4 linked regions of the Bacillus pumilus genome follow. The protein of the gene in region 3 interacts with the protein of the main gene of each other region in a pairwise test. Links are inferred from orthologs where the notes say so. Each region holds a gene or a part of one and is shown on either strand. Other genes may lie near its edges.

What was found.
Region 1: the proteins of rho (region 3) and yhbY interact in binary tests that used the Escherichia coli proteins (3 or more experiments, as listed by UniProt). The link is inferred for Bacillus pumilus from one-to-one orthologs.
Region 2: the proteins of rho (region 3) and nusG interact in binary tests that used the Escherichia coli proteins (3 or more experiments, as listed by UniProt). The link is inferred for Bacillus pumilus from one-to-one orthologs.
Region 4: the proteins of rho (region 3) and hfq interact in binary tests that used the Escherichia coli proteins (3 or more experiments, as listed by UniProt). The link is inferred for Bacillus pumilus from one-to-one orthologs.

Annotation. Positions count from the first base shown.
Region 1 is NZ_LT906438.1:2,308,710-2,314,541, forward strand. Bases 1,740-4,704 are described here. They hold yhbY (ribosome assembly RNA-binding protein YhbY), read right to left. Parts: upstream 3,385-4,704; coding sequence 3,094-3,384; downstream 1,740-3,093. Other genes in these bases: rsfS (ribosome silencing factor), read right to left, coding at 1,740-1,945; yqeK (bis(5'-nucleosyl)-tetraphosphatase (symmetrical) YqeK), read right to left, coding at 1,958-2,521; CKW02_RS11855 (nicotinate-nucleotide adenylyltransferase), read right to left, coding at 2,511-3,080; yqeH (ribosome biogenesis GTPase YqeH), read right to left, coding at 4,243-4,704. In the rest of the region: late competence protein ComER, read left to right, coding at 1-800; CKW02_RS11840 (class I SAM-dependent DNA methyltransferase), read right to left, coding at 849-1,592; more of rsfS, read right to left, coding at 1,589-1,739; more of yqeH, read right to left, coding at 4,705-5,343; CKW02_RS11875 (YqeG family HAD IIIA-type phosphatase), read right to left, coding at 5,346-5,832.
Region 2 is NZ_LT906438.1:119,036-124,656, reverse strand. The notes cover bases 1,858-4,611. They hold nusG (transcription termination/antitermination protein NusG), read right to left. Parts: upstream 3,625-4,611; coding sequence 3,091-3,624; downstream 1,858-3,090. Other genes in these bases: sigH (RNA polymerase sporulation sigma factor SigH), read right to left, coding at 4,233-4,611; rpmG (50S ribosomal protein L33), read right to left, coding at 4,007-4,156; secE (preprotein translocase subunit SecE), read right to left, coding at 3,795-3,971; rplK (50S ribosomal protein L11), read right to left, coding at 2,494-2,919; rplA (50S ribosomal protein L1), read right to left, coding at 1,858-2,394. In the rest of the region: CKW02_RS00685 (class I SAM-dependent methyltransferase), read right to left, coding at 1-433; rplL (50S ribosomal protein L7/L12), read right to left, coding at 530-895; rplJ (50S ribosomal protein L10), read right to left, coding at 937-1,437; more of rplA, read right to left, coding at 1,696-1,857; more of sigH, read right to left, coding at 4,612-4,889; rae1 (ribosome-dependent mRNA decay endonuclease Rae1/YacP), read right to left, coding at 4,953-5,465; 23S rRNA (guanosine(2251)-2'-O)-methyltransferase RlmB, read right to left, coding at 5,468-5,621. UniProt on the Escherichia coli protein: Part of the processive rRNA transcription and antitermination complex (rrnTAC). The complex forms an RNA-chaperone ring around the RNA exit tunnel of RNA polymerase (RNAP).
Region 3 is NZ_LT906438.1:3,462,408-3,468,165, reverse strand. What follows is about bases 1,165-4,055. They hold rho (transcription termination factor Rho), read left to right. Parts: upstream 1,165-1,913; coding sequence 1,914-3,197; downstream 3,198-4,055. Other genes in these bases: CKW02_RS18130 (thymidine kinase), read left to right, coding at 3,616-4,055; rpmE (50S ribosomal protein L31), read left to right, coding at 3,328-3,528; glpX (class II fructose-bisphosphatase), read left to right, coding at 1,165-1,549. In the rest of the region: CKW02_RS18150 (UDP-N-acetylglucosamine 1-carboxyvinyltransferase), read left to right, coding at 1-551; more of glpX, read left to right, coding at 584-1,164; more of CKW02_RS18130, read left to right, coding at 4,056-4,218; malS (oxaloacetate-decarboxylating malate dehydrogenase), read left to right, coding at 4,498-5,758. UniProt on the Escherichia coli protein: Facilitates transcription termination by a mechanism that involves Rho binding to the nascent RNA, activation of Rho's RNA-dependent ATPase activity, and release of the mRNA from the DNA template.
Region 4 is NZ_LT906438.1:1,702,466-1,708,232, reverse strand. Bases 1,730-4,629 are described here. They hold hfq (RNA chaperone Hfq), read right to left. Parts: upstream 3,341-4,629; coding sequence 3,119-3,340; downstream 1,730-3,118. Other genes in these bases: CKW02_RS08550 (YmaF family protein), read right to left, coding at 4,392-4,629; miaA (tRNA (adenosine(37)-N6)-dimethylallyltransferase MiaA), read right to left, coding at 3,366-4,322; CKW02_RS08565 (YmzC family protein), read right to left, coding at 2,625-2,957; CKW02_RS08570 (hypothetical protein), read right to left, coding at 2,333-2,545; nrdI (class Ib ribonucleoside-diphosphate reductase assembly flavoprotein NrdI), read right to left, coding at 1,730-2,067. In the rest of the region: nrdE (class 1b ribonucleoside-diphosphate reductase subunit alpha), read right to left, coding at 1-1,715; more of nrdI, read right to left, coding at 1,675-1,729; more of CKW02_RS08550, read right to left, coding at 4,630-4,793; CKW02_RS08545 (hypothetical protein), read left to right, coding at 4,897-5,157; CKW02_RS08540 (TetR/AcrR family transcriptional regulator), read left to right, coding at 5,270-5,767. UniProt on the Escherichia coli protein: RNA chaperone that binds small regulatory RNA (sRNAs) and mRNAs to facilitate mRNA translational regulation in response to envelope stress, environmental stress and changes in metabolite concentrations.

The sequences.
Region 1 (5,832 bases), 1.2 Mb from region 3 along the record:
AGGCATTTATTGAATCAAAGGCAGTCAATCCCTCATCCATCACCATTACAAACCGGACCATAGAAAAAGCGTTCAATATAAAAAAGAACCACCCAGAGCTTGAAGTAACAAAACAGCTTACAGGAGCTGTCATGGATAAAGATTTCATCTTTGTTTGTGTCAAGCCGCTTGATATTTATCCTCTTTTAAAAGAGCTGAGCCCTCTTTTAAAAGAGCACCAAACCATTGTCATCATTACAAGTCCGGTTCATCCTGAACAGCTTCAGGATATCGTTCCTTGTCAAACAGCCAGGCTGATTCCAAGCATTACGAACCGTGCTTTATCAGGTGCGTCACTTTTAACATTTGGATCGTCATGTAATGTCGCGACGAAAACAGCGTTAAGACAATTAGCTTCCTGCATTTCAACACCTATCGAAATTCATCATTCGATTACAAGAGCGGCGTCAGATATCGTCAGCTGCGGTCCTGCCTTTATCAGCTTCCTCGTTCAGAAAATGATTGAAGCAGCCGTTGAAGAAACAGATATTTCTAAAGAAGAAGCCACCACCTTATCAGAAGATATGCTTGTAGGGCTTGGCCGTTTGATTGAAAAAAGAGTCTATACCCTTCCGACACTACAAGACAAAGTGTGTGTAAAAGGCGGCGTTACGGGTGAAGGGATTAAAGCACTTGAAGCAGGTGTTCAAGATATGTTCCACCGCCTTTTTCAAAACACCCATGAAAAATTCGATGAAGATCTTGAAGCGGTTGCGCATCAATATCCGCCAAGTGTGTTTACTGATGATCGCAGAAATTAATCAACTCTGCAACAAGCGAAAAAAGGGTTTTAAAAAACCATCGTTCCATTAAACGATGGTTTTTGGCTTCTTAGCTGAAATGAAATATCTTTCGGCGAATTCCCTGGGCGCTTCATTTGTAAAATCAGCGGTCACTTCTATTTGTTCAAAGCCAGCGGACTCAAGGAACGCCGCATAGGTCTCAAATGGAAATGTACGCTGTTCATGTGTCTCATCATAACGCTGATACACGTCTCCGTCCTTTACAAAAAAGCTTAAATCGTGAATGACCGAATACATGTCATCCCCTTTATCACTCTGCCAAATATAGCTGATCTCTTCATCTTGATCGGCATAAGTCGAACCTGGGAATACCTCTTCCATTTTATAAGGAGTATGAACATCAAAGAGTAAAACCCCATCTGCCTCTAAAAGCTGAAACATGTTTTTAAAGGTTTTTTTGACGTCATTTTCGTTTTTTAAGTAATTCAAGGAATCACAGCATATAACCGCCGCTTGAAAGACTTGCTCAAAACCCGTCAGCTCTCTCATATCTTGATGTAAAAATTGAATGGACTGCTTTTTCGCCTGTGCTTTTTGCTGCGCGAAAGCCAGCATTTCTTCACTGAGGTCAATTCCTGTGACTGCGTGACCCTTTTCAGCTAACCGAAGAGAAATCTCTCCAGTTCCACAGCCAACATCAATAATGGCAGCATTCGGTTTGATATTCTGCTGGATCCACTGAACCCATTCATCATAAGGTGCATGTGTCATGAGCTCGTCATACACACCTGCAAACCCTTGATAAATCATGAGTTAATGCCAAGTGAAAGCGTTTCTCTCGGCGCATCTCCCCATAACTTCTCTAGGTTGTAGTATCCTCTTTCTTCTTTGTGGAACACATGAGCAATGACATCACCAAGATCAATCAATACCCATCTTGCTTCATCAAAGCCCTCCATCTTCTTCACTTCGATTCCACTTTCCTCTGCAAGATGTTTTACTTCTCTTGCAATGGCCTGCACTTGTTTATCAGAGTTCCCGTGACAAATGAGAAAATAATCGGCAACAAGTGAGATTCCTTGCATATTAAGGGCAATAATATCCTCAGCCCGTTTATCATCGCATGCTCCTGCCGCGACGTTTAAAATTGATGATGAATCCATCCAAATTCCTCCTTAATTGTTCTTATGCACAAGTGAGTTGTAAGTCGCAAGCGTATCTGGATAGACTGGCTGGTTCTTTTTCAATAAAAAGCTGATCGTGTTTTTTAGTGACTGAATCAGTGCGCTATCTAAATCTTGCTCTGCTAACTCTCTTACTTCTTCAACACCAGGGAAATGACGTCCTGGTTCGATATAATCAGCGACATAAATGACCTTTTCAAGTAATGTCATGTTTGGTCTGCCTGATGTATGAAATTCAATGGCCGTTAAAATATCTTGGTCGTTAATAGCTGCTTCCTTTTTAACCAAATAGGCACCAACCGGGGCATGCCAAAGCTCGGGCGAATATTCCAGCAATAGAGGGTTCATCTGTTCCTGCTGGATAATCCCCTTCATTTCATCCTTTGGTCTAAATTTCGCATAATCATGAAAAATAGCGGCGATCTCTGCTTTTTTCACATCTGCACCGAACCGTTCCGCTAAAGAAATAGCTGTCTCCATAACCCCGAGTGTATGTGTATATCTATGCTCTGTTAACTGCTCTTTGACACAGCTTAATGCTTCTTCACGATTCATATAAGTGATGCTCCTTTATATAACGCTCAACAGCTTTCGGTATCAAATAATCGACAGGTTTTTCCTGCATGATTCGCTGCCTAATCAATGTCGATGATACATCAAAAGCTGGAACATCTGCAAATAAAAGAGGATATGTCGTATTTCGGGTATAACCCGGTCTTTTCATCCCAATAAAAGTAATCATCTGAAGCAAATCATCTATCCGATGCCATTTTGGCAAATACTCGACCATGTCCGCTCCAATCATAAAAAAGAACTCATCTTCAGGATGATGCTTCTTTAAAAGCTCCACCGTATCTACTGTATAAGATGGACCCTCTCGCTCCATTTCAATGAGCTCCAATCGAAAATGTGGATTTGACTGGATCGCCGCATCCACCATTTTCACCCGGTGACGACTATCTGCTCGCTTCCGGTCTGTTTTATGAGGAGGCTTGTGATTTGGGATAAACCAAATTTCATCAAGCCCTACTTGAAAACGCACTTCATTTGCCATCAGCAAATGCCCATTATGAGGAGGATCAAACGTACCGCCAAACAACCCTATTTTTTTCATATCACATCCACCTTTACGGCAGCTTAATTTGTTTATTTTCCTTTGATTCTTTATAAAGGACAATCACATTTCCGATCGTTTGAACAAGTTCAGCTTTTGCACCTTTGACAAGTGCTTTCGCAACTTCCGTTTTGTCCTCGTCGCAGTTTTGTAATATGCTGACCTTTAACAATTCTCTTACTTCAAGCGCCTCGGAAATTTGCTTGATCATATTGTCATTTACCCCGCCTTTTCCTACTTGAAAAATAGGTGATAAATGATGTGCTTTTGCACGTAAAAAACGTTTTTGTTTCCCTTTTAACATGGTGTTCCTCCTAATTTCTGTATCACAATTGACTTCATTTTTCTTGCGTCAGGCGTGATGCCTGTCCACAGTTCAAAGGCTCTAGCTGCTTGTCCAACAAACATGCCGACACCATCTACTGTTTTCAAACCTAACCCGGCTGCTTCTCTGAGCAGTTTTGTTTCTATTGGATTATACACAATATCACAAACAACCGCTGTTTTTTTTTGCGTTTACTAAAGAAATCGGGGTTTCTTCAACATTCGGGTGCATACCAATTGAGGTTGTATGGATGATGACATCATATTCCCCAAGCTGCTCTTCCGCCGTCTTTAATGTAATGGCACTAGAAGTGAAGTTCCCATTTGCACTTTCAATTAAAGCCTCCGCTTTTTCAATGGTACGATTGGTGATATCAAAGCTTTTCGGTGCATAGTCAGCGATTGTCGTATAAATCGCATTTGCCGCTCCGCCAGCACCAATCATTAGAAATGACAGCTCTGATAAAGGCTGATCCAAGGCTTCAAGCAATGAATGAAGAAAGCCCTCCCCATCTGTGTTGTACCCGACGAGCTGACCTCCTTCGAGCCGCACCGTATTGACTGCACGCAGGCGTTCAGCTGTCACATCAATTTTGTCCAGGTACTGCATGATGTCTACCTTGTGCGGAACAGTGACGTTAAAGCCGCTGATTCCTAAGGCTTTCATACCGCTAATGGCATCTTTCAGGTCATCATTTTCTACTTGAAAGCCATGATAATGTCCATCAATTCCAGCATCCTTTAATGCTGCATTATGAATATCCGGAGACATTGAATGGCCAACAGGGTTACCGATTACTCCGTATAAAGGTTTCAAGGTCTCTCCCCCTCTGAACATTTAAATTAACGAACGTCTCATAAACACATGCACGCCTTTTGGCGCATAGACTTTGATTTGCTTACCTGCATCATTTGCCGTGATCCACCCTAAGCCTGAGAAGACGATATCCATTTTCGGCTGATCAATGGTAAAGGTATGTGGAACGAGTGGAGGAAAATCTTCCATCCCCTCTTTTGATGGCGGTGATAGCAGTTCACCGGCATGTTTTTCATATAAATCATCTGCGTTCTCTAACTTTGTTCTGTGTATGTTCAGCTCATTTGGCATATAGCAGACAAATGACGTTCTGCCGCCTTTTACATAATCAAATCGAGCAAGCCCGCCAAAATAAAGCGTTTGAGCTTCATTTAATTGGAACGTTCTCGGTTTCAATTCTTTTTTCGGCGTTAAGATCTTCAAGTCATTTTTACTGACATAGTGCGCCATTTGATGACGGTTGATAATGCCCGGCGTATCAAATAGAGCAGATCCGTCATCAAGCGGGATCTCAATGGCATCAAGTGTTGTACCTGGATATTGGGATGTGGTGATCACGTTCTCTTTACCAGATACTTCTTTGATGATTCGATTGATAAATGTGGATTTCCCAACATTCGTACAGCCGACGACATAGACATTTCTTCCTTCGCGGTAATGATCGATCGCTTCCATCACCTCAGGTACGCCCTGACCTCTGCTTGCACTGATTAAGAAAACATCGATCGGGTTCAATCCGTTTTCTTTCGCTTCCCGTTTCATCCAATGAATTAAACGATCTTTTTTCACGGATTTCGGTAAAATATCTACTTTGTTGCCGACGAGTAAAATCGGGTTACCACCGACAATACGACTCAGCCCATTAATCCAGCTTCCGTTAAAGTCAAAAATATCAACGACCTTGACAATCAGAGAATCTGTCTCTCCGATACTGTGCAATATATTTAAAAAGTCGTCTTCTGTTAAAGAAACATCTTGTATTTCATTGTAGTTCTTTAACCTAAAACAGCGCTGACAGATCACATCTTCTTTCAATAGAGATGCTGCCGGCGCATATCCTAATTGATCTTTATCTTCCGTCTGAATGGCTACACCGCAGCCAATACAAACAACCTTTTCCATTATTACTCTTCCTCCCACTGAATGTGGCCCTTACGCTTTAAGGCTCCTAAAATTCTGCGTTCAATCTGCCTGTTAAACTTAGTGATAAATCCGTCTGAGGCAGCAACAGGGACGACCAAAATCGTATGGAAGCCGTGACGATTCCCGCCTAGAACATCGGTCATGAGCTGATCCCCAATGACAACCACATCTTCTTTTTTCAATTGCATATCAGCGACGGCCTTATTAAAAGCTCTTCCCATCGGCTTTTTCGCTTTATAAATAAACGGAATATGAACTGGTTCAGAAAAAAGCTTGACCCTTTTTTCATTATTGTTCGATACAATCGTCACTTGTATCCCGTGATCCTTCATTTCTTGAAACCATTCAATTAAGCGGGGCGTCGCACTTGGACGATCCCATTCTACTAGTGTGTTATCTAAATCGGTAATAATTCCTTTTACATTTCGTTCTTTTAGTTTTTGCGGTGAAATGTGGAAAATGCTTTTC
Region 2 (5,621 bases), 3.3 Mb from region 3 along the record:
CATGTACAACTTTCTTCCCTGCCCGTATTGGGGGATTGGTCAGTATAGAGGCAAAAGCAGCTGATGAATGAACATTCGAGAACAAATCACTTTGATAGATGCGGACATTATCAACGCGATTATGTTTAGCGTTTTCCTTTGAAAGTTCGACTGCTCTTTCGTTCACATCAATCATATGAATGGTGCGGCTCGTCATTTCGTTTGCTAACGATAAGCCAATCGGTCCATAACCGCAACCGACATCTAAGATATCGCCATCCACATCAGGTTCTTCAAAAGCTTCAATTAAAAGCCTTGAACCAAAGTCGACTTCTTTCTTAGAAAACACTCCACTGTCACTTGTAAAAGTAAAGGTACGGTTTCTCAAGGTGAAGTCCCATGTCTGTTTATTGCTTTTCACTGATGGCTTTTCCGTATAATAGTGGTCACTCATGGTGAATGGACCTCCTCTGGATTCAATCGTTTCAGGAGAATAGAAAAGAAAAAGCCCGCCAGTAAAAGCGAGCTTTCCCAAAAGATTAGGCGAAGATTACTTAACTTCTACAGAAGCGCCAACTTCTTCAAGCTTAGCTTTAAGTTCTTCAGCTTCTTCTTTAGCAATACCTTCTTTAAGTGGTTTTGGAGTGTTGTCAACAAGTTCTTTAGCTTCTTTCAAGCCAAGACCAGTGATTTCACGAACCACTTTGATAACTTTGATTTTTTGGTCTCCAGCACCAGCAAGTACTAGATCAAAATCAGTTTTCTCTTCAGCAGCGGCACCACCAGCTGCAGCTACAGCTACAGGAGCAGCAGCAGTTACGCCAAATTCTTCTTCGATTGCTTTTACTAAGTCGTTTAACTCAAGTACAGTTGCTTCTTTAACTGAAGCAATGATTTCTTCGATATTTAAAGCCATTTGTAATTCCTCCATTTTAAGTTTTTTACGTTAAGTACGCATTAAGCGCCTTGTTCTTCTTTTTGATCTGCAACTGCTTTAGTAGCAAGAGCAAGGTTACGAACTGGAGCTTGAAGAACGCTAAGCAACATAGATAGTAAGCCTTCGCGAGACGGAAGTTCCGCAAGAGCCTTCACTTCTTCTACAGTCGCTACGTTTCCTTCGATGACACCAGCTTTGATTTCTAAAGCTTCGTGGCTTTTCGCAAATTCGTTGATGATTTTCGCAGGTGCGATAACATCTTCGTTACTGAATGCGATAGCGTTTGGACCTGTTAAGAAATCGTTTAAACCTGTTAGTTCAACTTGTTCAACTGCACGGCGAGTCAAAGTGTTTTTGTAAACTTTGAATTCTACGCCAGCGTCACGAAGCTGTTTACGAAGTTCAGTCACTTCAGAAACTGAAAGACCGCGGTAATCTACAATTACAGTAGACATACTGTCTTTAAATTTAGAAGTAATTTCATCAACGACAACTTTTTTTGTATCGATTGCATTGCTCATGGTTACACCTCCTGTACATTGTTTGTGTAACACTTATACCGATCAGGCCATCACGTTCCTAACGAACGGTTCTCCATATAAAAAGCCTCCATTAAGACATGGAGGCTGTATATACAAGCATACGTTAACGTAAGACTGTGACATATACACCTCGGCGGGTTAATTAAGCCATAAGGCCCCTGCTGTCTACGGTATAAATGGACATATTCTATTTTACAACATTTTGATATTATCAAAATGATTGTGATAAGTCAAGATTTATTTTGCAGAGAAAGAAGATGGATCCACTTTCACACCAGGGCCCATAGTAGATGTAACAGAAACGTTTTTCACGTATACACCTTTAGCCGCTGCAGGTTTTGCTTTAAGGATTGTGTCATAGATTGTTGCAAAGTTCTCAACAAGCTTTTCGTCCTCGAAAGAAACCTTTCCGATTGGCGCGTGGATGTTACCAGCTTTATCAACGCGGTATTCTACTTTACCAGCTTTGATTTCATTGATTGCTTTTTCTACTTCAAATGTAACAGTTCCTGTTTTAGGGTTTGGCATAAGACCTTTTGGTCCAAGTACACGACCGATCTTACCAACTTCACCCATCATGTCAGGTGTTGCAACGATTACATCGAAATCGAACCAGCCTTGTTGGATTTTAGTGATGTAATCAGAATCTCCAACGTAGTCTGCTCCAGCAGCTTCTGCTTCTTTTGCTTTTTCGCCTTTAGCGAACACAAGAACGCGTTGAGTTTTACCAGTTCCGTTAGGAAGTACAACTGCACCGCGGATTTGTTGGTCGTTTTTACGAGGGTCTACGCCCAAACGAAAAGCAACTTCTACAGTCGCATCAAATTTCGCTGTATTTGCTTTTTTTGTAAGAGAAACAGCTTCAGCTACATCATACGCTTTAGTACGTTCGATTAGCTTAGCAGCTTCTACATACTTTTTACCTTTTTTAGCCATTATAAAAATCCTCCTTATGTGGTTTTAGCGGAATAACCTCCCACGAATAAGGGTTGCGAACTTGTCAAAACCAAACTCGCAACCCAACAAGACAATAAATTAATCTTCGATGACAATACCCATACTGCGTGCAGTACCTTCAACCATGCGCATAGCTGATTCAACGCTAGCAGCGTTTAAGTCAGGCATTTTTGTTTCCGCGATTTCGCGTACTTTATCACGCTTAACAGTTGCCACTTTATTACGGTTAGGTTCACCAGAACCAGACTCAATACCAGCTGCTTTTTTAAGTAAAACTGCAGCAGGTGGAGTTTTAGTAATAAATGTAAATGAACGGTCTTCAAAAACCGAAATTTCAACAGGAATGATAAGACCAGCTTGGTCAGCTGTACGAGCATTAAACTCCTTACAGAATCCCATGATATTAACACCGGCTTGACCTAGTGCAGGTCCAACTGGTGGAGCTGGGTTAGCTTTTCCAGCAGGAATTTGCAATTTAACAACTTTAACTACTTTTTTAGCCACGAGACACACCTCCTTAAAGTCCGTGATGTGGTAATAGGGGAATCCCCCTCCCACTCAACAACTTCATTCTTTATATGAATGACGAAATAACTAGCTAGCGATCTTGAGCGAACTCAAGACGTACCTTTGCTATATTACCACTTCTATACACTCATTTCAAGCTCTTTTGAATTACAATTTATCGATCTGCGTGAACTCAAGTTCCACGGGTGTTTCTCTACCAAACATATTAACGAATACTTTGACTTTGCTTTTATCGTAATCAATCTCTTCGATAGAGCCTGTGAAGTTCGCAAATGGTCCGTCGATGACCTTGACTGTTTCTTTCAATTCAAAGTCGATTTCTGTTTTGCGTTCTTCAAGACCCATTCTCTTCAGAATGGTTTCAGCTTCGCCTGGCAAAAGCGCTGTCGGCTTTGAGCCTGATCCAGCTGATCCAACGAATCCTGTGACACCTGGTGTATTACGAACAACATACCAAGAGTCGTCAGTCATCACGATTTCCACTAGGACATAGCCAGGGAATACTTTCTTTTTGACAACTTTTTTCTTACCATTTTTAATATCTGTTTCTTCTTCTTCTGGTACAACAACGCGGAAGATCTTATCTTGCATGCCCATTGATTCAACACGCTTTTCCAAGTTCGCTTTTACTTTGTTTTCATAGCCAGAGTACGTATGCACAACATACCAATTCTTTTCCATTTCGTTCAGGACTATTTAGTCCTTCCCTCCCCACATTTCGTAATGTCTATTTGACGAATCTCGAGTACCGGTAAATATTTTCAAGCAATTGAAAAAACCCGTAAAACGGGTTTTTTGGCAAGTCATATTATGATCTATTATAGCACGTTCAGCAGACCATTATTCAAGTATTAATGAATTAATTCGATTAATTGTGAGATTCCTATATCAAGAAAAGAGAAAAAGATTGCAAAGAATACGACTGTTAAAATAACAGTGATTGTGTAACGAATCATTTCGTTTTTCTTTGGCCAGCTGACCTTCTTCATTTCTTTCCCGACACTTTTTAAGAAACTGATAATACGCATTGTAAAAGACCTCCACAGATTAAAGAACGCAAATCTTACTTCGTTTCTAAATGTGTTTTATGTGAATTACAAGTCTTGCAATATTTCTTAACTTCTAATCTTTCAGCTGCTGAAGCATCACTTTTCATTGTCGTATAATTGCGGCTTCCGCAGTCTTTACAGGCTAGAGTAATCTTTTTCCTCATATTTACACCTATTTTCTCGACATCATTTCCTTAGTACCTTATCACAGTGTCGAAAAAGCTGTCAATATAGGTTTGATTAGAGACTAATCTCGCGAAGCTCTAAATATTTCTCTAATTTTCTCTTTACTCTTTGGAGTGCGTTATCAATTGATTTCACATGACGGTTTAAATCTTCAGAAATCTCTTGATAGGATCTGCCATCAAGGTAAAGCACAAGAACCTTTCTTTCCAGCTCGCTTAGTAGTTCACCCATCTTCATTTCGATATCATCAAATTCTTCTTTGCTAATGATTAAATCTTCTGGGTTAAGCGCTTTAGCACCGGAAATGACGTCCAATAATGTTCTGTCTGATTCTTCATCATATATTGGCTTATCTAATGATACATAGGAATTTAACGGGATATGTTTTTGGCGAGTAGCTGTTTTAATTGCGGTGATAATTTGGCGGGTAATACATAATTCTGCAAAAGCCTTAAATGAAGTAAGCTTGTCCTCTCTGAAATCGCGGATAGACTTATAAAGTCCGATCATCCCCTCTTGGACAATGTCCTCTCGATCCGCTCCAATCAAGAAATAAGATCTTGCTTTTGCACGTACAAAATTGCGGTATTTCGTTATTAAGTAATCTAGCGCATCACTATCTCCGACATGAACCCTTTCAATGACTTGTTCATCTTCCAACTGGCAAAATTGCTCTCTGATGGATTTATCCTTGCTGTTGTTTAGATTCACTTCGATCCCCCCGACCGCACCTAGATAGAAATATTATACATTAATGGTTGAAATATCGTCAAGCTATTCTAGATTCCCACGCCGCCATTTTTCAAACGTTTTCAATACATCTTCTGACAATTCAATCTTGGATGCTGGTTTATCAGAAGTAATCTTTTTGACTCTCGTTTCAATCTTTCGTTCGATCACTTCAATCTCTCTTAAAAGCTCTCGAGCCGACTTTCGAAGAGCTCCTTGTCCAAAGATTGCCCATTGTTCTGTAAAGTCTGAGGTCGCCACATGAATCTGCGTCCGAATATTATTCAAATCCTGGGCAAGCTTTTCAATCCGCTCATCAGCTGTTTCATTCTCTCTCGTAAAGATGACCTCTACTCGGTGATTGATCCGCTTTTTTTCGATTCCTTTGACCATATGGGCATCGAATACAACAATGACTCGATACCCTGTGTATGCTTGATATTCTGCTAAATTTTGAATCAGTATGTCTCTGGCTTCTTCAAAGCTGTTTTCCTTTAAGTGCTGCAGCCGTGGCCAAGCACCTATCATGTTGTATCCATCGACTAAGAGGATGTCCATCTCTATTCTCCTAACGGATAACGTTTTCGATACACTTCATACATCAATAGACTAGCGGCAACTGACGCGTTTAACGAAGTGACCTTTCCGGCCATAGGCAGCTTAATCAGAAAATCACACTTTTCTTTGATCAATCGGCCAATCCCTTTTCCTTCA
Region 3 (5,758 bases):
ATGAAGTTGTACTTGATAATGTGATCCCAACTCATTTAGAATCAATTACGGCGAAACTTAGAGAGATGGGGTTCACCATTGAAACGAGCAACGATCAAATGCTGATCGTTGGCAGAAACGAAGGACTCAAGCCTGTCGATATCAAAACCCTTGTGTATCCGGGCTTTCCGACGGACCTTCAGCAGCCGATGACGGCGCTGTTAACAAAGGCGAAAGGCACGAGTGTGGTCACAGATACGATCTACTCAGCCCGCTTTAAGCACATTGACGAATTGCGTCGAATGGGTGCAAACATGAAGGTCGAAGGAAGATCTGCCATTATCACTGGACAAACGCAGCTTCAAGGAGCAAAGGTGAAAGCAAGTGACCTGCGTGCAGGTGCTTGTCTCGTTGTTGCAGGGCTAATGGCAGACGGTGTGACCGAAATCACAGGGCTTGAACATATAGACAGAGGATATAGTTTGCTTGAGAAGAAGCTTGAAGGCTTGGGTGCAACCATCTGGCGTGAAAAGCTGAGTGACCAAGAAATAGAAGAACTTCAAAATTCATAAGGCTTTGACTGTGAGAGGAGATTTGGACAAAAATGGAAAGAAGTTTATCGATGGAACTAGTACGGGTGACAGAAGCAGCCGCATTAAAATCTGCTCGTTGGATGGGAAGAGGATTAAAAGACGAAGCGGATGATGCTGCAACAAGTGCAATGCGTGATGTATTTGATACCATTCCGATGAAAGGAACAGTGGTCATTGGCGAGGGGGAAATGGACGAAGCACCAATGCTTTATATTGGGGAAAAGCTTGGGAACGGATACGGACCTCGCGTGGATGTAGCTGTTGATCCATTAGAAGGAACAAATATTGTGGCAAGTGGCGGCTGGAATGCCTTAGCTGTTATTGCAGTTGCAGATCATGGCAACTTGCTGAATGCACCTGATATGTACATGGATAAGATCGCAGTAGGTCCAGAAGCGGTAGGCTGCATCGACATTGAAGCGCCTGTCATTGACAATCTTCGCGCTGTAGCAAAAGCAAAAAACAAAGATATTGAAGATGTGGTTGCAACGATTTTAAACAGAGATCGACATGAGAAAATCATTGCTGAACTGAGAGAAGCAGGAGCAAGAATCAAACTGATCGATGATGGTGACGTTGCAGGAGCCATTAATACAGCATTTGATCATACAGGTGTTGATATTCTATTTGGTTCAGGCGGAGCGCCCGAAGGTGTCCTTTCTGCTGTTGCGTTAAAGGCACTTGGTGGTGAAATCCACGGAAGGCTTCTTCCTCAAAGTGAAGAAGAACTAAGACGCTGTGAGAAAATGGGGCTAGATGTTGGCAAAGTCCTAAGAATGGAAGACCTCGTGAAAGGCGACGACGCCATTTTTGCAGCGACTGGTGTAACAGACGGTGAGCTATTAAAAGGTGTTCAATTCAAAGGCTCTGTTGGAACAACACATAGCGTTGTTATGCGTGCGAAATCAGGTACAGTTCGTTTCGTAGACGGCAGACATAGCTTAAAGAAAAAACCGAATCTTGTCATTCGTCCGTAATCTGAAAGCGGGTATTTATTACCCGCTTTTCATATAGGTGTCAAATGTATATCATTTTCTTTTTAAAGTTGAATATTCTCTGCAAATGAGGTAAAACTAAAGAGTGCTGCGAAATTTTCTGCGAATTTACTTCTTTTAAGCTTCAACAAGTTTAAATACTGCCGCATCATGACGATATACTCATTATCCTTCTCTATGTTGACAAAGCTCGAGTTCACATTGTTCCTATCTTTACGATAAAACGAGTGGGAGCGTTACCATGAGAGCGAGGTCATTCCATCAAAAACGGAATTAAAAGCTAATCAAATACAATGGTCATGCATTTGTAATGAAATACATTGACTAGAAAAGTGTGGTGTCCATATTGAAAGATGTTTCGATTTCATCTTTGGAAAATATGAAATTAAAAGAGCTGTATGAGCTAGCAAAAAAGTACAAAATCTCTTATTACAGCAAACTAACAAAAAAAGAATTAATCTTTGCCATTTTAAAGGCGAACGCTGAGCAAGAGGATCTCTTATTTATGGAAGGGGTTCTTGAAATTATTCAGTCTGAGGGATTTGGTTTCTTAAGACCAATTAACTACTCCCCAAGTTCTGAAGACATTTATATTTCAGCTTCACAAATCAGACGCTTTGATTTACGAAACGGAGATAAGGTGTCTGGAAAGGTACGACCTCCAAAAGAGAATGAACGCTACTATGGCCTCCTTCATGTCGAAGCGGTAAATGGGGACGACCCAGAATCAGCTAAGGAACGTGTTCACTTTCCTGCACTCACGCCGCTATTCCCTGATCGTCAAATGATTCTTGAAACACAGCCTAATCACCTGTCTACTAGAATTATGGATATGATGGCGCCAGTTGGGTTTGGGCAGCGTGGTTTAATTGTTGCACCGCCTAAGGCTGGGAAAACCATTTTGCTCAAAGAAATTGCCAACAGCATTTCTGAAAATCATCCAGAGTCAGAGCTGATTGTCCTTTTAATTGACGAACGCCCAGAGGAAGTAACAGATATCGAACGTTCTGTTGCAGGGGATGTTGTTAGTTCAACCTTTGACGAAGTACCGGAAAACCACATTAAAGTAGCAGAGCTTGTATTAGAGCGTGCCATGCGTCTTGTCGAACATAAGAAAGATGTCATCATCTTAATGGACAGCATCACAAGGCTTGCTCGTGCGTACAACCTTGTCATCCCGCCAAGCGGCCGAACGCTTTCCGGCGGTATTGATCCAGCGGCTTTCCACCGTCCAAAACGCTTCTTTGGTGCTGCGCGTAACATTGAAGAAGGCGGAAGCTTGACGATTTTAGCCACTGCGCTCGTTGATACGGGATCACGTATGGATGATGTGATTTATGAGGAATTTAAGGGAACGGGGAACATGGAGCTTCATTTGGACCGCTCTCTTGCAGAAAGAAGAATTTTCCCAGCAATCGACATTCGTCGTTCTGGTACGAGAAAAGAAGAACTGCTTGTACCAAAAGAGCATCTTGATCGTTTATGGGCGATGAGAAAATCGATGTCAGATACACCTGACTTTGCTGAGAAGTTCATGCGCAAAATGAGAAAAACAAAGACAAACCAAGAATTTTTCGATATTTTAACGCAAGAATGGAAACAAGCGAACATGTCTGCATCAAGAAGATAGCTTGTTGAAAAAATACATTTGCAATCATAGACTCACACTGTTATAATTTCATCATGTGCGTTTCAGAATTTATTCTGAGATATTAACTCTGTTTCCGAATTGGATTCAGGGCGGAAGGAGATGACAGTAGATGAAAACAGGAATTCATCCTAACTACAAAAAAGCTACAGTCAAATGCGCTTGTGGAAATGAGTTTGAAACTGGATCAGTAAAAGAAGAGGTACGCATCGAGATTTGCTCTGAGTGCCATCCTTTCTATACAGGCCGTCAAAAATTCGCTTCTGCTGATGGACGTGTTGACCGCTTTAACAAAAAATACGGTCTTAAGTAATAATAGATACAATAAACAGGCAGGAATCCGTTCTTGCCTGTTTTTTTACGTGGATTGATGGAACTTTAAAACGGGGGAGAAGACCTTATGTATGTGATGAAACAAAGCGGTTGGCTTGAAGTCATCTGCGGAAGTATGTTTTCTGGAAAGTCGGAAGAATTGATTCGGAGAGCCAAAAGGGCCACCTTTGCCAAACAAGAAGTAAAAATATTCAAACCAGCGATTGATAACCGATATAGTACAAGCTCAGTTGTTTCACATAACGGTTCATCGGTCGATGGGATTGCAGTAGCCTCACCAAAAGACATAATAACGCACATATCAGAAAGAACCGATGTCATTGGCATAGATGAGGTGCAATTTTTTGATGAGACAATCATTGACATTGTCACTCAATTGGCTGATAAAGGTTACCGAGTCATTGTTGCAGGCCTTGATCAAGACTTCAGAGGAGAGCCATTTGGTGTTGTTCCGCATTTAATGGCATGTGCAGAGCTTGTAACAAAACTTCAAGCAGTTTGTTCGGTATGCGGCTCCCCAGCGAGTAGAACACAACGCTTGATCGACGGTAAACCCGCATCCTATGATGATCCCATTATTTTAGTAGGTGCGCAGGAATCATACGAAGCACGATGCAGACATCACCATGAAGTACCAAGACTTGACGTTGGTACAACACTTGACAATTAAAAAAATAGCAAATGCCGCTGTGTTTCGTTTTTTGAGATTTTGGCTGAACACCCATCATTTGTACTTAAATAAATTAAATAACGCTACGAAAAAATTATCTAATTTTCAACGCTTGCGTTTTAGTATAAGCAGGCATAAAATGACTAACTGTAGTGTAAAGCATTTTAACGAAAAGTTCGATTTCTTGTCATAATTTTTTTGATTAAGGATTATTCTCCTTAATCGTTCTTTGAATTAATAGTTCACTTTATTTATATTTTAGAAAGAGGGTAGTTTTTGATGAACAACGTGAAGAAAACAAAAGAAGGGTACCTCGAAACCACTTTGACAGGTAAAGATGTATTATCGATTCCAACGTTGAACAAAGGCGTTGCTTTTTCTGAAGAAGAAAGACAAGAGCTTGGACTAGAAGGCTTACTTCCTCCAACTGTTCTCACTTTAGAACAACAAGCGGAGAGAGCGTACAAGCAATTCCTAGCACAGCCAGATCGTCTTCGTCAAAACGTATACTTAAGTGATTTGCAAAACCGTAACGAAGTATTGTTCTATAAGCTTATATCAGACAAGCTTCGTGAAATGCTTCCTGTTGTGTACACACCAACTGTTGGTGAAGCGATTCAAGAATACAGCCATGAATACAGAAGACCTCATGGTGTCTATCTTTCAATCGAGAACATTGACGGCATTGAGAAAGCATTTGAAAACTTACATGCAACAGCAGGAGATATCGACCTTATCGTAGCAACTGACTCTGAGAGCATTCTTGGAATTGGTGACTGGGGTGTTGGTGGTATCAACATCGCAATTGGTAAATTAGCTGTCTACACGGCTGCTGCAGGTATTGATCCAAGCCGCGTGATTCCAGTCGTATTAGATGTTGGAACAAACAATGAAAAATTATTGAATGATCCATTATACATCGGAAACCATCACAAACGTGTACAAGGTGAAAAATACGAAGAATTCATTGATGCATATGTAAAAGCAGCGCTTAAATTCTTCCCGAAAGCATTGCTTCACTGGGAAGACCTTGGAAACAAAAACGCGCGTAACATCATGAAAAAATACAATGATAACATCTTAACATTCAATGATGATATTCAAGGTACTGGTGCCATTACTTTAGCGGGTGTTCTTGCAGCTGTCAAGAAAACTGGTACTCAATTGAAAGATCACCGTGTGATGATCTTCGGAGCTGGATCAGCTGGAATCGGAATCGCAGATCAAATGCGTGACACAATGGTTCTTGAAGGTCTAAGTGAAGAAGAAGCAAACAATGCTTTCTGGACATTAGACTACAGAGGTTTACTGACAGATCAATTCGAAGATGAAGTGTTTGATTTCCAAAAACCTTACCTTCGTTCTTCTGATGAAGTAGAAGGCTGGGCACGTGATGAAAAAGGGCAAATCTCATTTGCTGAAACTGTTCGCAGGGTGAAGCCAACGATTCTAATTGGTACATCAGGTCAAGGCGGTGCATTCACTGAAGAAATCATTAAAGAAATCGCAGCACATACAGAGCGTCCAGTGATCATGCCAA
Region 4 (5,767 bases), 1.8 Mb from region 3 along the record:
TGGTACATGCCATTTTCCGCTACAAAGTCTTTGAGTGCTGCCCAGTCTTCTTTTGTTGGAATGTGCATGCCTTCAAATAATGCTGCTGCTTTTTCTGTTTTTGGTGTGAAATCATTCTCCACGTATTTATTGAAGTACTCGCCCGTTGCGTAGCCAGAGCCTTCATAACGATGGAATGTTTCTCCTTTTTCTTTTGCAAGCTCACTTGAACGTTTAATTGAATAGTAGTTCACCATCATAAAGAACGTATTCGCGAAATCTCTTGCTTCTTCACTTTCATAGGCCATTTGGTTTTGAGCCAAATACCCGTGAAGGTTCATCGCACCAAGTCCGATTGATTTCATCGCTTTGTTCGCTTTTCGAACAGCCGGTGCATTGCGAATATCTGTTGTTTCAGATACAAGCGTGAGTGAGTCTGTTGCTAGTTTGACCGTTTTTTCGATCGATTTGTTTTTCATGACATTCATGATATTTAATGAACCAAGGTTACAAGAAATATCAAGACCAATTTCATCTTCTTGATCATAGTCCGCGTAAGAAGAGACCTCTGAAGCTTGAAGCACTTCTGAGCAAAGGTTTGAGAATTTCACTCGTGAAATATGGTTTAATGCATGCTCTCTATTCACATTATCTTGGAACATGATATATGGATAGCCAGATTCTGAGCGAAGAACAGCCAATTTTTCAAGAAGCTTTCTCGGATTGACTTTTTCTTTTTTGATTTTCGGGTTTTCTACAAGCTCATCATACATTTCTTCCATGTCCATCTCATCAAGATGCTGTCCATATTCTTTATAGACTGTGTGCGGATAGAAGGTGTAAGCTGTTTTATCTTCTCTGGCAAGCTCGATAAATTTATCCGGGATGACGACACCGATGGACAATGTTTTCACACGCACATCTTCATCTGCAGAGATTTTTTTTGTATCTAAGAAATCATTAATATCTCTGTGGAAAATATTAAGGTAGGCACTACCTGATCCTTGTCTTTGTCCCATTTGATCTGCATATCTGAATGCATTATCAAGAAGCTTCATCACGCCGACGACACCTTTTGTCGCGTTTTCAACATCTTTAATTGCTTCGCCTTTTGCACGAAGCTTTGACAAGTTCAAGCTGACGCCGCCGCCTAATTTTGAAAGCTGCATTGAAATATCAATCGCTCTTGAAATATCGTTTAATGAGTCATTCACTTCAAGCAAGAAGCAGCTCACAAGCTCACCGCGTCTTTTACGTCCAGCGTTTAAGAATGTTGGTGTACTTGGCTGGTATTCCTGATTGATCATCAGTTCTACAAACTCAAGGGCTTTTTCTTTATCTCCGCCCGCAAAGAAAAGCGCTACAACTGAAATGCGGTCTTCATAGCGTTCAAGGATTTTCTTTTTATCATTTGTTTTCAGTGCGTAGTCGTTGTAAAACTTAAACGCACTCATGAATGATGGGAATCTAAATTTCTTCGCATATGCAGCTTCGAATACCTCTTTAATATCTGCCATGCTGTATTGTCTTAAAAATTCTTCCTCATAGTAGTCGTTTTCTATTAAGTAATCAATCTTCTCTTCTAAGTTGTGAAAGAAGACTGTGTTTTGATTAATATAATCTACGAAATAACTATGTACAGCTTCTTTGTCCTTATCGAACTGAAACTTTCCTTCTTTTTGAATCATAATCTCGTTATTTAATTGTATCCACTTTGGAACCTGATTTTGTGACAATTCTTTCTACCTCCTGTGTAAACAATTCAACATCCCTTTTTGTTCCGCTTAGTTCAAAGGTGTGCAAAATAGGAACTTGATATTGTTTAGAAATCGTATCGGCGCTTTTGGCAAAATTATCTCCCCATACTTTGTTTCCACTCACCGCTACACCTAGTAAAAGGTGAGCATTTTTCTCTAAAAAGGATTGAGTAGTACTAGGGACTTGTCCAAATCCTGTCGTAAAGGTGACGAGAATAAACGGCGTATCCAAAAACTCTTCTCCAGTCAATTTTCGTTTGTCTGTAAAAGGGGTCTTGTCCAAAAAGCGTTGAACATTTCCTGTTTTTGAATCAAATACGATTTGAATCAATTCCATCACGACCTAGTTTTTAGTATTGTTGATCATTTCGTTATTCACTATATATAGTATACTATGTTTTTTCAAAACACAACATATAGATGTTCGAAACGAAAAAAATCAACCAACCCGGCCGAACATTCATAGCCGAACTCGTACGTTCAAATAAATAGAGCAGAACAGGATCTAAAAATAGACTGCTCTACTCTCTATTCAACTGAAACCGAAATCTATCATAACACGAAAAAAAATCGCTTAGTAGACTAGACTTTTTGTTTTATTTTTTGTAGGCATCGCACTGTAAATCTTCTGACACTTCTGTAATTTCCACTTCAACACCTAATTCTTTTAGCACCGCTTCAAGCGCAGAGACGATTGAAGCTTCTCTGACTAATTCTTTCCCATTTACAGAAACGCTTGTTCCATATTCAAAACAGGAGTCGTCTTCACAAGTTTGTTCCCAATGATTAATTTTAATTTTGTGTGTCATGAACTCATCCTTTTCTGTCTAGATGTCTGATGCATGATTATAGTGTAGCGACTTCACATTCATTTGTAAATTTACGTGCTTACTCTTCTACAGAATCGTCATCATCATCATAATCTTCGTCCCACTCATCTATGTATTTTGTTTTAATAAGGGTGAGTTCTCCCTCTTTTTCATCAAACCGGTACACATGTACTTCATCATCTTTCACAACAGCAAAGTGATTATTTTTTAGTGCAACAGCTGATTGTAATAGGCCATCTATATGTCCATGATCATCTTGATTAGAATAGTTATGCCAGCTTTCCTGTCTTGATTCAATGTTTGAAATGGCGCATGATCCAAATAAGACAACAATCCCAATCAATAGAAGGATCACTCTAATCCTTCTTAATTCAAGCTCTGCATTTTCCATATCGCTTCCCTCACCTTTCTTCATATCCAATAAGGGATTATACGCAGAATAGGCAGAAAAGTTTCATGGCATGCAAAATAGCCCCTCTGCACTGACAAAAAACGTAGCGGGTTCCGGCCGGTTTATTCGCAGATGCATGGGGCTATTAGGTCGAACATATCCTATTCTAATTCTAGATTTACATTCTTTTGAGGTGCAAATGTAGAAATGGCGTGTTTATAAATAAGCTGCTGCTTCCCTTCTGTTTCAAGCAGCACCGTGAAATTGTCAAAGCCTTTCACTTGACCGCGAAGCTGAAAGCCATTCAGTAAGAATACTGTAACAAATGTATTGTCTTTACGAATTTGATTCAAAAATTGGTCCTGAATATTAATCGGTTTCATGTTTCGTCCTCCTTGATTCTGATAACTACAGTTTCGCTTTAAGTCCAAGCTTTCCTGCTATATATGCGAAAATTTCCTCTTTTTTGTCTGAAAAGTGGCAAGGCGGTGTCATGTCGAACCAAGTGACATCCATTTTATTACGGAACCACGTGAACTGACGCTTCGCATATCTACGGGAATTTTGCTTTAATTGCTGGATAGCTTCATCAAGTGAGCAGTCACCTTGAAAATACGCATACAACTCTTTATAACCAATCGCTTGAACCGATTGACAATCCTTCAAGCCAGATTGATAAAGTGCGCTCACTTCCTCAATTAAGCCTTCATCTATCATCATATCAATTCTTTGGTGAATGCGCTCGTACAAAAGCTCTCGATCCATTTTGAGCCCAATGAAGGCTGTATCATAAAGAGGAACTTCTTGATGACCATTTTGCATCTCCGACATTTTCTGACCTGTTGTATGGATCACTTCCAGCGCCCGGATCACGCGGCGGACATTATTCGGATGAATGACTTTTGCAGCATCAGGGTCTACTGCTTTTAGCTTTTCGTGCAGCTGAAGGGAGCCATGCTGCTGTTCAAACAGCGCCATTTCTTCTCTAAAAGCAGGGTCACTTTTCTCATCGGTAAATGTGTAATCATATAAAACAGATTGGATATACAAACCTGTTCCGCCGACAATCATGGGTGTTTTCCCTCTAGCGGCAATCTCTTTGATTTTCATACGGACTAGTTGCTGAAATTCAGCTGTAGAAAAAGATTCATCTGGCTCTTTAATATCAATTAAGTGGTGCGGGACACCATCCATTTCTTCAGGGGTGATTTTAGCTGTTCCAATGTCCATTCCTTTATAAATCTGCATAGAATCACCACTGATAATTTCTCCATTAAATGCTTTGGCTATATGAATGCTCAGTTTTGTTTTGCCGACAGCCGTCGGTCCTACTAATACAATCACTGGTTGTTTCGTTTTTTTCATAACATCACTCTCTTTTACAAACTGCCTACAGTATAGCATAACTTCTCTTTCTCTCCTATATAGGGCCTATCACCAGCCGAGTGGTTCATTTCCGACCACTTCATATGTCTTTCCTTTTAACCGGTGCGTATGCGTCGGCCGCTCTTCGTCCGGACTATAGACGACTCCTCCGTATGGAATGGGGACAGAATCGTTATAGGCTGAAAACGTGACTTCCTCAATCTCGTGATAGTGCGTACCATCTAATCTCGGTATCGCAGGCCCTGTGACGCCGTAGTATCTGTGGAAATGCCCTCTCTCAAAAGAGGTGACCCCGCGATAGTAATGAGTATGCTGATCGGTATTGCTCCCATTGACAGGCTGAGAAATACCTTCTATTAAATGATAATGCTCTTCTGTTACATCCGTTCGTGCTTTATAGGCATGAGCATGCGGCGGGCATTTTGCCCAATCAGATGGATACAGGCCCATTTTTAACATTCCTCCTTATAATAGGCGTTCATCCAAACACATATAGGCCAATCGAATACACTGATGTCAGTTACAGTGATTTTATGTGAGAGGAGCCTTTTTTATGAATTATTTTGATGCACCGCCATTTATGCAAGAAGACATGAGAAGACCTTTTGGATTTGGAAGACCTGGATTTGGATTTGGAGGCCCTGGGTTTGGAAGACCTGGATTTGGGTTTGGGAGACCTGGATTTTTTGGACCTCCATTTTTAGGTGGTTTTGCTGGAGGACTACTTGCTGGGTCCCTGCTTGCACCAGGCTATGGCTATGGGTACCCTTATCCGCCTCCGTACCCGCCATATGGACCATACCCTTATTATTAGATATGACTTTTAAGTGAAAACAACCTTTCATAAAATGAATCGATTGACACACTAGTTTTTCATGGGTTAACATTTACTTTACCGACCGTTCAGTAAAGTAGGTGTTTTTTTTATGTCTAAAACCAAAAAAGAGCAAATTTTTGAGGCAGCTGCTCGTACGATTTTAAAAGAAGGATTAAGTCAGCTTACCCTTCAGAAGGTAGCAGAGCATGCACATATGACCAAGGCCGGCCTGCTTTATCATTTTTCAAGCAAGGAAGAGCTCATCCAAAAAATGAATGAGCACGCAGTTGTCTGCTTTCGTCAGCAGCTTGAGTCGTATCAGGAAACATACAAAAACGAAAAGGCTCCTTATGTACGTGCATATATTTTGGCGACATTAAATGATCTTGATATGCAAAACACGACCCAGTTATGTACAAGCATGCTGGCCACCATGTCATTTGATGAAGCGTTATTGAACCCTTGGCGTGATTTTTATGCAGAGTTCAAAGCGAAAGCAGCTGAGGAAATCAATGACCCTGCATTGAGCCAGCTGATCCGCCTTTCATGTGATGGAATATGGTTTTCAGAAATGTTTCAGCTTGAACCGCTGAACCGAGAGGAAAAA